Regions from separate parts of the Ancylobacter polymorphus genome, predicted to be linked through region 2. Evidence: predicted binding sites of a transcription regulator. Region 2 holds the regulator's gene; each other region holds the start of a gene.
What was found. Region 2 encodes LexA, which represses DNA repair genes until DNA is damaged. Its sites were predicted from a motif close to TGTTCNNNNTGTGTTCNG; they were not measured.
Positions count from the first base shown of each region.

Region 1 (3,921 bases), 410 kb from region 2:
CGCTTCACCCCGGTGCTCACCCGGGCGATGTCGTCGAGCGTCAGCCTCGTCTGGCGTCTTGCCCGCAGGATGCGCTCCACCGCGCGGGCGCCGAGACCGGGCACGCGCAGCAGCGCCTCGCGGTCGGCTGCGTTCACGTCCACCGGAAACTGCTCGCGGTGCTTCAGCGCCCAGGCGAGTTTGGGGTCGATGTCGAGATCGAGCATGCCGCCCGCACCGCCCGCAGCGATCTCGTCGACGGAGAAGCCGTAGAAGCGCAGCAGCCAGTCCGCCTGGTAGAGCCGGTGCTCGCGGACCAACGGCGCGGCCTTCACCGGCAGCACGCGGCTGGCCTCGGGAATGGGACTGAAGGCGGAGTAGTAGACGCGCTTCAGACCAAAGCCACCATAGAGGCCGGCGCTGGTCTCCAGCACTGCCGCATCGGTGGTGGCATCGGCGCCGACGATCATCTGCGTGCTCTGGCCGGCGGGGGCGAAGCGGCGCTTTTCCGCGCGTGCCTCGGTGATGCGCTCCCGCATCTGGCCCATCGTCGCCTTGATGCCGGGCGCGTCCTTTTCCGGCGCCAGCGCCTTCAGGCTGATGTCGGAGGCGAGTTCGACATTCACCGAGAGCCGGTCCGCCCACAGCCCGGCCTGCTCCACCAGCCAGGGGCTGGCCTCGGGGATGGCCTTGAGGTGGATATAGCCGGCGAAGCCATGCTCCTGCCGCAGCCGGCGGGCGACGAGCATCATCTGTTCCATCGTGTAGTCCGGCGAGCGGATGATGCCGGAGGAGAGGAACAGGCCCTCGATGTAATTGCGCTTGTAGAAACCGAGCGTGATCGCCACCACTTCCTCGACGCTGAACCGCGCCCGCCGCACATTGGAGGAACGCCGGTTGATGCAATAGGCGCAGTCGAACAGGCAGTAATTGGTCAGCAGGATTTTCAGCAGCGACACGCAGCGCCCGTCCGGCGTGTAGGAGTGGCAGATGCCCATGCCGGTGGTCGAACCGATGCCGTCCTTCTCCGCCTTACGCCCGCGTGCGCCGGAAGAGGCGCAGGAGGCATCGTATTTGGCGGCGTCGGCGAGAATGCCGAGCTTGGTCCTCAGAGTGTCATCCACGTGGAATTCCTCCCACGTTCACTTTATGTTCCCTATTTGATCGTATCAACCCACCAAAAATACCGTCGCCTGTTCCGCCCTTGGTGAACAGCGGCGCATTGCTGATGCGGGCGATGCCCATGTCCGCGCCATGACCCTCACCGGCGCGGCGGCCGGCGAGGGTCTTCGCGGGCGGCGTGTCACGCCGCCTTGTTCTTGGCGATCAGCTCGACGAAGCGGTCGAACAGATAATGGCTGTCCTGCGGGCCCGGGCTGGCTTCCGGGTGGTACTGCACCGAGAACACCGGCTTGTCGGTCAGCGCGATGCCGGCATTGGAGCCGTCGAACAGCGAGACATGGGTTTCGGTGGCGCTGGCCGGCAGGCTGTCGCGGTCGACGGCGAAGCCGTGATTCATCGAGGTGATCTCGACCTTGCCGGTGGTCATGTCCTTGACCGGGTGGTTCGCGCCATGGTGACCCTGGTGCATCTTCACCGTGCGCCCGCCGACGGCGAGGCCGATCATCTGGTGGCCGAGGCAGATGCCGAAGGTCGGCACGCCGCGATCGATGATCTCGCGGATGACCGGCACCGCATATTCCCCCGTCGCCGCCGGGTCGCCGGGGCCGTTGGAGAGGAATACGCCATCGGGCTGCAGCGCCAGGATCTCCTCCGCCGTGGCGGTGGCGGGCACCACCGTGACCTTGCAGCCGGCGCGGGCGAGCAGGCGCAGAATGTTGCGCTTGATGCCGTAATCGACGGCGACGACATGGTGCGCCGGGGCGGTCTGCTGGCCATAGCCCTGCGGCCAGCTCCAGGTCGTCTCGTCCCAGTTGAAGCGCTGGGCGGTGGTGACCATCGGCACCAGGTCCATGCCCTCCAGCCCCGGCCAGGCGGCGGCTTCCGCCTTCAGCGCGGCAAGATCGAACTGGCCGTCCGGCGCATGGGCGATCACCGCGTTCGGCATGCCGCCGTCGCGGATCAGCGCGGTCAGCGCCCGGGTGTCGATGCCGGAAATCGCGATGATGCCGCGCGCCTTCAGCCAGGCGTCGAAATGCCGTGTGGCGCGGTAATTCGACGGGTCGGTGATGGCGGAATGCAGCACCACGCCGCGCACACCGGAGGCGCCGGCCATGGAGACGGTTTCCACGTCTTCCTCATTGGTGCCGACATTGCCGATATGGGGGAAGGTGAAGGTGATGATCTGCCCGGCATAGGACGGATCGGTGAGCACTTCCTGATAGCCGGTCATGGCGGTGTTGAAGCAAACTTCGCCCACCGCGTGGCCCGTGGCGCCGAGGCCGAAGCCTTCGAGGACCGTGCCATCGGCCAGGACGAGGACGGCGGTCGCGAGCGGCTCGGCCCACACGTCATCGCCGGAGTGCTGTTCAGCGCTACCGTTCATTGATCTTGTTCCCTGTCATCGTGTGCCCTAATTAGTCCGTTGCCGCGCCGGATGCCAGCCTCCACACTGCGTATCTGGCCCACGAATTGCGGATGGCTGCGCCGGGCTCTGCTGCGCGGCGCCTTTCGCGATCGGGCGGCGACCGCCGGAGGGGGCAGAAACCCCGCGGGTGAAACATCCATTGGCGCGTGCGGCGTGCGGCCCCGAATCGGGCGCAGATGCCGACTCGCGGATTTCAGGAAGGCTGGCCGACGTGCTGCGCGACGACATCAACACCTCGCTGAAAGAGGCCATGAAGGCCCAGGACAAGCGCCGCCTCGGCACGCTGCGCCTCGTCAATGCCGCGATCAAGGACCGCGACATCGAAGCGCGCGGCCATGGCAAGGACCCGCTCTCCGATGAGGAAGTGCTCGGGCTGCTGACCAAGATGATCAAGCAGCGCGAGGAATCGGCGAAGGTCTATGAGGAGGCCGGGCGCGTCGATCTCGCCACGCAGGAGCGTGAGGAGACCGCGATCATCCAGTCCTTCCTGCCGGTGCAGATGACCGAGGCGGAGGCGCAGGCCGCCATCGCCGCCGTCATCGCCGAGATCGGCGCCCATGGCCTCAAGGATATGGGGCGCACCATGGCGGCGCTGAAGGAGCGCCACACCGGCGTCATGGATTTCGGCAAGGCGAGCGGCACGGTCAAGGCGCTGCTCACCGCCTGAGCCGGGCTTGCGGCCGGTCTATCTTCGCGCGTTGGTGCCATGTCTTCAGCCTCCCCATCGCCCGCGCCGGCCACGCTGACCCTTGCGGGATGCGGGCGCGGGGCCCGGGCCATCGTCGCCGTGCTGCCGCCGGTCTTCGTGTTCGGCATCGCCTTTGGCATCGCCGCGCGCGGGGCCGGGCTGGAGGGCTGGCTGGCGGCGCTGATGAGCATGGCCGTCTTCGCGGGGGCGGCGCAGTTCGCCGTGCTCGATCTGTGGACCAGCCCGGTGCCGTGGCTGCCGCTGCTGGTGGCGACCTTCGCCATCAATGCCCGCCACATCCTGCTCGGCGCCTCGCTGCGGGCGCTGTGCCGGGGGCTTTCGCCGTGGAAGGTCTATGGCGCGATGACGCTGCTCAGCGATCTCAACTGGGCGGCGCTGATCGCCGCCGAGCGCAAGGGCGAGCGCGACCTCGGCTATCTCGTCGGCGGCGGCCTGCTGATGTGGGCGACCTGGGTGACGGCGACCATTATCGGCGCGGTCGCCGGCGGGCTGACCCTGGACGATGTGAAGACCTATGCGCTCGATCTGGTGCTGGTGGCCTTCTTCGCCACCACGCTGGTCGGGCTGCGGCGGGGCCGGGTGGACGATCTGCCCTGGCTGGTGGCCGGTGCCGCCGCCATGGGCGCCGTCTGGTTCCTGCCGCCGAACTGGCATGTGATGGTGGGCGGGCTAGCGGGCGGGCTCG
Region 1 covers NZ_CP083239.1:2,780,330-2,784,250, forward strand. The annotation lists gene K9D25_RS13150 (putative DNA modification/repair radical SAM protein) at 1-1,103, opposite strand, end outside; gene carA (glutamine-hydrolyzing carbamoyl-phosphate synthase small subunit) at 1,283-2,485, opposite strand; gene K9D25_RS13160 (GatB/YqeY domain-containing protein) at 2,739-3,194, shown strand; gene K9D25_RS13165 (AzlC family ABC transporter permease) at 3,234-3,921, shown strand, end outside.
Region 1: the regulator LexA is predicted to act here: its motif matches at 1,119-1,136, upstream of K9D25_RS13150 (putative DNA modification/repair radical SAM protein).

Region 2 (3,921 bases):
ATGGCCGCGACATGGCGGTGGCCTCCACCCTGTTCCGGCGGGAGACCGCGCCGGGGCGGGTCGGCCGGCAGATGCAGACCTGGATGCGCACGCCGGAAGGGTGGAAAGTGGTGGCTGCCCATGTCAGCGTGATCGACGACCCTCTCTGAGCCCTTGGTGAAGCCCGGCGCGGCGGCTACACATGGGATGGCCGCCCGGCATTCGGGCGCGCCCGTCGGTTCTGTGTTCGCTCATGTCGGTGCTGCCTGTCCGCCTGCCGCTCGATCGGCCCACCTCCCCCTCCCGACCGGCGCCGGGCCGGCCGGGGCGCACGACGCGCGCGGAAGAGTTGCGCATGCAGCTTGCCGACGAAATCACCCGCGGCACGCTGCCTCCCGGTTCGGCGCTCGACGAGACCGCGCTCGCCGCCCGCTTCGGCGTGTCGCGCACCCCCGTGCGGGAGGCGCTGCGCGAACTCGTCGCCTCCGGCCTGGTCGACGCCCGCCCGCATCGCGGCGCCGTGGTGGCACGCCCGAGCGTCGCGCGGCTGCAGAACATGTTCGAGGTGATGGCCGAGCTGGAAGCGCTCTGCGCCGGCCTGTGCGCGCTCAAGATGACACCGCCCGAGCGACGGCAGCTGGAACAATTGCATGCCGAGATGGGCGAACTCATGCGGCTGGGGGATTTCGCCGCCTATCGCGAGGCCAATGAACTGTTCCACACCTCGGTCTATGCCGGCAGCCACAACGACTATCTGATCGAACTGACGCTCGGCACGCGCCGGCGCCTGTCCCCGTTCCGCCGCGCGCAGTTCCGCGCGCTCGGCCGCCTCGCGCTCTCGCATGCCGAGCACGACCGGGTGACGACGGCCATTCTGCGCGGCGACCGCGACGGCGCGGCCGGCGCGATGCGCGACCACATCGCCATCGTCCACGACGCCTATGAGCAATACGCCCAGACGCTGTGACAACGGGACGGGACACGCCGATGCGCGCCGATGGCCGTGCCGGAGGTATTTAACCTCTCTTTACCCATTGTGGAACACAATAAGAACGGCTAGTCTTTGTTCGTGATTTGTTTCGTTCCGGCGCCGTCCGGCAGACGGGGTTGTCTTGATGCTCACCCGCAAACAGCATGAGCTGCTTCTGTTCATCAATGAACGCCTCCAGAAGGACGGCGTGCCCCCTTCCTTCGAGGAGATGAAGGAGGCGCTGGACCTGCGGTCGAAGTCCGGCATCCACCGGCTGATCACGGCGCTGGAAGAGCGCGGCTTCATCCGCCGCCTGCCAAACCGCGCGCGGGCGCTGGAGGTGGTGCGCCTGCCGGAAGACGCTCAGCCGCCGAAGCCGGCCCGTCCCTTCTCGCCCAATGTGATCGAGGGAAATCTCGGCAAGGTTCGCCCGCCCTCCGACGACGATTCGGAGCGGCGCGTGGTGCCGATCCCGGTCATGGGCCGCATCGCCGCCGGCACGCCGATTTCCGCCATCCAGTCGCGCGACCACACCATCAGCATGCCGCCGGAAATGCTGTCGGGCGGGGAGCATTTCGCGCTCGAAGTGCGCGGTGATTCGATGATCGAGGCCGGCATTCTCGACGGCGACCTGGCGCTGATCCGTAAATGCGACGCCGCCAGCACCGGCGAGATTGTCGTCGCGCTGATCGACGATGAGGAAGCGACCCTCAAGCGCCTGCGCCGCAAGGGCGCCTCGGTGGCGCTGGAAGCCGCCAACCCCGCCTATGAGACGCGGATTTTTGGCCCTGACCGGGTTCGCATCCAGGGCAAGCTTGTGGGGCTTTTCCGGCGCTATTGAGCGGCGTCGGCGGCCGGTGGTGCCTCGTCATCGGTGGCGAGCGGTCCGGCAGCAGCGGGGTCGGCGCCGATCGCCGAGGGATCGGCGGGTGAGCTGGATGGCGCCCCTTGCCGCGATGCGCCAGCGGCGGAGGCGGGTTCACTTGCAGGTGTTGGCGGCGACTGGGTTTTCGGCTCCCACGGCCGTGTGCCCGGCCCGCGGCGGGCAAAGGCGAGGGTGAGACGTCCATCCGGCTGAAGCGTGGCGGAGACACCGCCCACAGAAATTCGCGGATCGCGGTAGATCACCGTCGCCGCGCAGTCCAGCGGCGGCGCGAAGGGCGTCACCAGCACAGCCGCGAGACGGCAATCATCCTCCAGCGAATCCCGGTCGCGCGACAGGGCGACCAATCGCCCGTCCGGCAGAGCGAGGGTACAGCCGAGCGGATCGCAGGCGGCGGCGGCCGTAAGATCCTTCGCGCCGAAGCGTGACCGCGCGCCATCCGCGCTCAACCATTGCTCCACCGCAAAGCGCCCGCCCACGCCGCTGTCGCGATCGCCCATCACGGCGAGCGCGCCATCCCTCCCCCGCACCGCGACGGTTCGCGCCTCCGTATCGACATAGAGGTCAGGGCGCGGCGCCGTGGCCGCGACGGCGAGGCCGGCGGTGGCCAGCACCGGCGCCAGCAGCACAAGGCGGGTGCGGGCGAGGCAGAGCACGACCAGCCCGAGGCTGATCAGCACCAGGCTCGCCACCGGCATCGCCGGCACGCCGCGATCCGCGCCGGGCAGCGCAGCGACGAGATCGGAAATATCGCGCATCCGGGCGAGGCCCCAGCCCATCAGCCGCCACGCCGGATCATCCCAGCCGAACGGAATCAGAACCGCCCCGGCGAGGCCGGCCGGCATGACGATGAACGACACCACCGGCGCGGCGCCGAGATTGGCCAGCAGGCTGAGCGGTGCCAGTCTCTGGAAGTGATAGGCCGCGTAAGGCGCCGTCGCCAGCCCCGCCGCCAGCGAGGCCAGCACCAGCGCCGCGATATGGCGCGCCGGCACGCCCAGCCAGCGGCCTGTCCGCGCGGGAACGGCGGTGAGGAGATAGCCGAAGCGCTCATAGGCGGCGACCAGGCCCAGCGTCGCGGCGAACGACATCTGCGCGCCGGGATCGAGCACCGCCCGAGGCGAGAGCGCCAGCAGCGCCAGCGCCGCCAGCGCCAGCGTGCGCAGGGTGAGTGCCGGGCGCCCGAGCACAATTCCGGCAAGCACCAGCAGCGTCATCACATAGGCGCGCTGGGTCGGCACCTCGGCGCCGGACAGCAAAAGGTAAAAGCTCGCCGAGGCCATGGCCGGCAGCGCCGCCCAGGCCTTGATCGGCCGGTAAAGCGCGAATTCCGGCACCAGCGCCAGCAGCGCCCGGGCGAGAAAGAACACCGAACTCGCCACCAGCGCCATATGCAGGCCGGAAATCGACAGCACATGCGACAGGCCGGAGATTCGCATGCTTTCCTCGATCGACTCCGGCACCGCGTCGCGCAGCCCGGTGACCAGCGCGACGGCCACGCCGCCCTCCTCGCCCGGAAGCGCCGCCTGGATACGCGCGGCGATGGCGCGGCGGGTGCCGTCGAGCCAGGTGGTGAGCGCCAGTCCCGGCGGCGGCGGACCGCGCGCCGGCGTCAACTGCAGCCGTCCGAGCGCGTAGCCGGTGGCGCCGATGCCATCGAGCCAGATCGCCCGGCCGAAATCGAAGCCGCCGGGATAGGACGGCCCCGGCGGCGGGGCGAGCGTCGCCCGCAGCGTCACATGGCTACCCACGGCCGGCGGCTCCCGCCCCGCCAGCGTCACCCGCACCCGCCTTGGCGGATCGGTGCGCGGGCGCTCCAAGCGGGTGACGGCGAGGGTGATCCGGCTGCCGCGTGGGCGAAGTTCCGCCGCTTCGACATAGCCGCTGACCTCCACCGCGTTGAGCGTTGTCGCCAGCACCGGATGCGCCATCCGCTGCACCTGCAGCGCCGCTACCGCGAAGCCGGCGGCGACCACAGCGAGCATGGCGAAGAAATGAAAGGCGAAGGGTCGGGCGCGTGCCAGCACCGCCAGCCCAAGAGAGCCGAGGGCCGGCACCCAGCCGGCATAGGGCAGAGGCTCATGCGGGG
Region 2 covers NZ_CP083239.1:3,189,998-3,193,918, reverse strand. The annotation lists gene hpxZ (oxalurate catabolism protein HpxZ) at 1-149, shown strand, start outside; gene K9D25_RS15055 (GntR family transcriptional regulator) at 233-946, shown strand; gene lexA (transcriptional repressor LexA) at 1,095-1,790, shown strand; gene K9D25_RS15045 (ComEC/Rec2 family competence protein) at 1,784-3,921, opposite strand, start outside.

Region 3 (3,921 bases), 2.0 Mb from region 2:
ACCCCCTTGCGCAGCTGGGCGAGCCGCGGGGTCTGGGTGTGGACCTTGATGCCCGGCGCCACCGGCGTGGTGCAGGAGGCCGGGGTGCCGTTGCGCCCCTCGATCTCGATCAGGCAGAGACGGCAGGAGCCGAAGGCCTCCAGCGAATCGGTGGCGCAGAGCTTCGGAATCTGCGTCCCCATCTCCATCGCCGCGCGCATGATGGACGTGCCTTCCGGCACGGTCACTTCCATGCCGTCGATGGTGAGGGTCACCATCTTGTCGGTCTTCGGAGCCGGCGTACCGTAGTCGATCTCATGGATGAGAGACATGATGCGTCCTCCTCACTCGGCGGCTTCGAGGCGGCGCGGGGGTGCGCCGAATTCCTCGGGGAAATGGTTCAGCGCACTCAGCACCGGATAGGGGGTAAACCCGCCAAGGGCGCAAAGCGATCCAAGCTTCATGGTCTGGCAGAGGTCGGTGAGCGTGGCGAGGTTGGCCTCGACGCGCTCGCCGGCAATGATCTTGTCCATCAGTTCGACGCCGCGCGTCGAGCCGATGCGGCAGGGCGTGCACTTGCCGCAGCTTTCCACGGAGCAGAACTCCATGGCGAAGCGCGCCATCTTGGCGAGGTCCGCGCTCTCGTCGAACACGACGATGCCGCCATGGCCGATCAGCGCGTCCTTGGCCGCGAACGCCTCATAGTCGAAGGGCAGGTCGAACTGCCAGGTCGGCACATAGGCGCCGAGCGGGCCGCCGACCTGCGCGGCCTTCACCGGCTTGCCGGTGGCGGTGCCGCCGCCAATGTCGTTGATCAGCTCGCCGAGCGTGATGCCGAAGGCGGTTTCGAACAGGCCGCCGAACTTCACATTGCCGGCGATCTGGATCGGCATCGTGCCGCGTGAGCGGCCCATGCCGAAATTGGCGTAGAACTCGCCGCCATCGGCCAGGATATGCGGCACGGCGGTGAGCGAGAGCACGTTGTTGATGACGGTCGGCTTCTGGAACAGGCCCTTATGCGCCGGCAGCGGCGGCTTGGCGCGCACCGTGCCGCGCTTGCCTTCCAGGCTGTCGAGCAGCGCGGTTTCCTCGCCGCACACATAGGCGCCGGCGCCCATGCGCACTTCCATATCGAAGCTGTAGGGCGAACCGGCAATGTTGACGCCCAGCATGCCATGGGCGCGCGCCACCTCGATCGCCTTCTCCATCGCCCAGATGGCGTGGGGATATTCGGAACGGGTGTAGACATAGCCCTTGGTGGCGCCCACCGCGATGCCGGCGATGGTCATGCCCTCGATCAGCTCGAAGGGGTCGCCTTCCATGATCATGCGGTCGGCGAAGGTGCCGCTGTCGCCTTCGTCGGCATTGCAGACGATGTATTTGCGGTCGGCCTTGGCATCGGCCACGGTCTTCCACTTGATCGCGGTCGGGAAGCCGGCGCCGCCACGGCCGCGCAGGCCGGACTTCTTCACTTCCTCGATGATCTCGGCCGGCCCGAGCTGCAGCGCGCGCTCCAGGCCCTTATAGCCGCCATGCGCGCGGTAATCGGCATAGGAGGCCGGGTCGATGATGCCGCAGCGGGCGAAGGTGAGCCGGGTCTGCTTGGCGAGGAAGGGGTGCTCCTCCGGCTTGCCGATGCGCAGCGCATGCGCGCCGCCGGTGAGGAAGCCGGCCGCGAACAGGCCCTCGACATCGCCAGCCTCGACAGGGCCATAAGCGATGCGGCCCTCGGGCGTGACGACCTCGATCATCGGCTCAAGCCAGAGCATACCGCGCGAGCCGTTGCGCACGATCTCCACCGGCTGGCGCGCCGAAACGGCAGCGGCGGCGATCGCCTCGGCCACCTCGTCGGCGCCGCAGGCGATGGCGCAGGCATCCTTGGGAACGTAGATGCGGATGGTCACGACTGGGCCTCCTCGATCAGGGCGTCGAGCCGGCGCTCGTTGAGCCGCGCGACGATCCGCCCGTCCAGCATGGCGGAGGGCGCGGTCGCGCACAGGCCGAGGCAGTAGATGGGCTCCACGGTGACGCGGCCATCGGCCGTGGTCTCACCGAGCTTGCAGCCGAGCCGGTGTTCTGCATGTTCGGCCAGCGCATCGCCGCCCGCCGCCTGGCAGGCTTCGGCGCGGCACAGCTTCAGCACATGGCGGCCGGCGGGCTCGTGGCGGAAATCGTGATAGAAGGTCACGACGCCATGCACTTCGGCGCGCGAGACGTTCAGCTTCTCGGCCAGCATGGGCACGACGGCGTCGGGAACGTGGCCGAACGTCTCCTGCACCGCGTGGAGCATCGGCATCAGCGGGCCTTCCAGATGAGAAAACTCATCGATGACCGCGCGGGCACGCTCGTCGCTCCAGGGTTCGTAATGCGGCATTTCTCCCGTAGCCTTCTTTTAGAATTTTCCAAAGGTAAGGATGGTACGCGCCGAAACCGAAATCAATTCAGGTGTTCCGTGCCACGATAGAATTTCTCTATCATCAATCAGGCGGGTAGGCGCTTAACGTTCTGTTCATGTTCCACTCGGTTTGTTCTCTTATTGTTCTTGACCTTCGCGTTCTGGGCCGTATTCTGCCACCAGCGGGTGCGGAAAGGCGGCGCCCCGACGTGCATTGCCGGATCTCCTGGGAGAGGGTGCGATGGTCCAGCGCGTGGCGACGGTGGCGTTCGAGGGGGTGGAGACCCGTCCCGTCGATGTTCAAGTTCAGGTGAGCCCCGGCCTGCCGGCCTTCAATCTCGTCGGCCTGGCCGACAAGGCGGTCACCGAAGCGAAGGAACGGGTGCGCGCCGCCCTCACCGCCTCCGGCCTGGCGCTCCCCGCCCGCCGCATCACCGTCAACCTCGCCCCCGCCGACCTGCCGAAGGAAGGCAGCCATTACGATCTTCCTATCGCCCTCGGCCTGATGGCGGCGATCGGCGCCATCGGTCCGGACGCGCTGGAAGGCTTCACCGTGGTGGGCGAACTCGCGCTCGACGGGCGCATCGCCGCCGTCTCCGGCGTGCTGCCGGCGGCCATCGGCGCCAATGCGCGCGGCCACGGGCTCATCTGCCCGGAAGCGTGCGGGCCGGAAGCGGCCTGGGCCAGCCCCGACATGGCGGTGCTGGCGCCGCACTCGTTGATCCAGCTGGTCAATCACTTCGCCGGCCGCCAATTCCTCAGTCGTCCCGAGCCGCGGCTGGAGGCGGGATCCGCCCAGTTGCCCGACCTCGCCGATGTGAAGGGCCAGGAAACGGCCCGCCGGGCGCTGGAGATCGCCGCCGCCGGGCGCCACAATCTTCTGCTCAGCGGCCCGCCCGGCGCCGGCAAATCCATGCTGGCGCAGCGCCTGCCCTCGCTGCTGCCGCCGCTCACCCCCTCGGAGTTGCTGGAAGTGTCAATGGTCGCCTCGGTGGCCGGGACGCTGCAGGGCGGGGCGCTGACCAGCCGGCGCCCGTTCCGCGCGCCGCACCATTCCGCCAGCATGGCGGCGATGGTGGGCGGCGGCATGCGGGCCCGGCCGGGCGAGGTCTCGCTGGCGCATAATGGCGTGCTGTTCCTCGACGAATTGCCGGAATTCGCTCCCGCCGTGCTCGATTCGCTGCGCCAGCCGCTGGAGACCGGCGAGGCGGTCATCGCCCGCGCCAATCACCGCATTTCCTATCCCGCCCGCTTTCAGCTGATCGCGGCGATGAATCCCTGCCGCTGCGGCCGCGCCGGCGAACCGGGGCAGAGCTGCCGGCGCGGCCCGCGCTGCGCGGCGGAATATCAGGCGCGCCTCTCCGGCCCGTTCCTCGACCGGGTCGACCTGCATCTCGACGTGCCGGCGGTCGCAGCGGTCGATCTCGTGCGCCCCGGCCCCTCCGAGCCCAGCGCGGCCGTGGCGCGGCGGGTGGCGCAGGCGCGGGTGCTGCAGCGCGAGCGCTTCCTGGCGCTCGGCCGACCTGACCTGTTCACCAATGCCGAGG
Region 3 covers NZ_CP083239.1:1,202,287-1,206,207, forward strand. The annotation lists gene fdhF (formate dehydrogenase subunit alpha) at 1-311, opposite strand, end outside; gene K9D25_RS05650 (formate dehydrogenase beta subunit) at 324-1,883, opposite strand; gene K9D25_RS05655 (formate dehydrogenase subunit gamma) at 1,880-2,353, opposite strand; gene K9D25_RS05660 (YifB family Mg chelatase-like AAA ATPase) at 2,616-3,921, shown strand, end outside.
Region 3: the regulator LexA is predicted to act here: its motif matches at 2,506-2,523, upstream of K9D25_RS05660 (YifB family Mg chelatase-like AAA ATPase).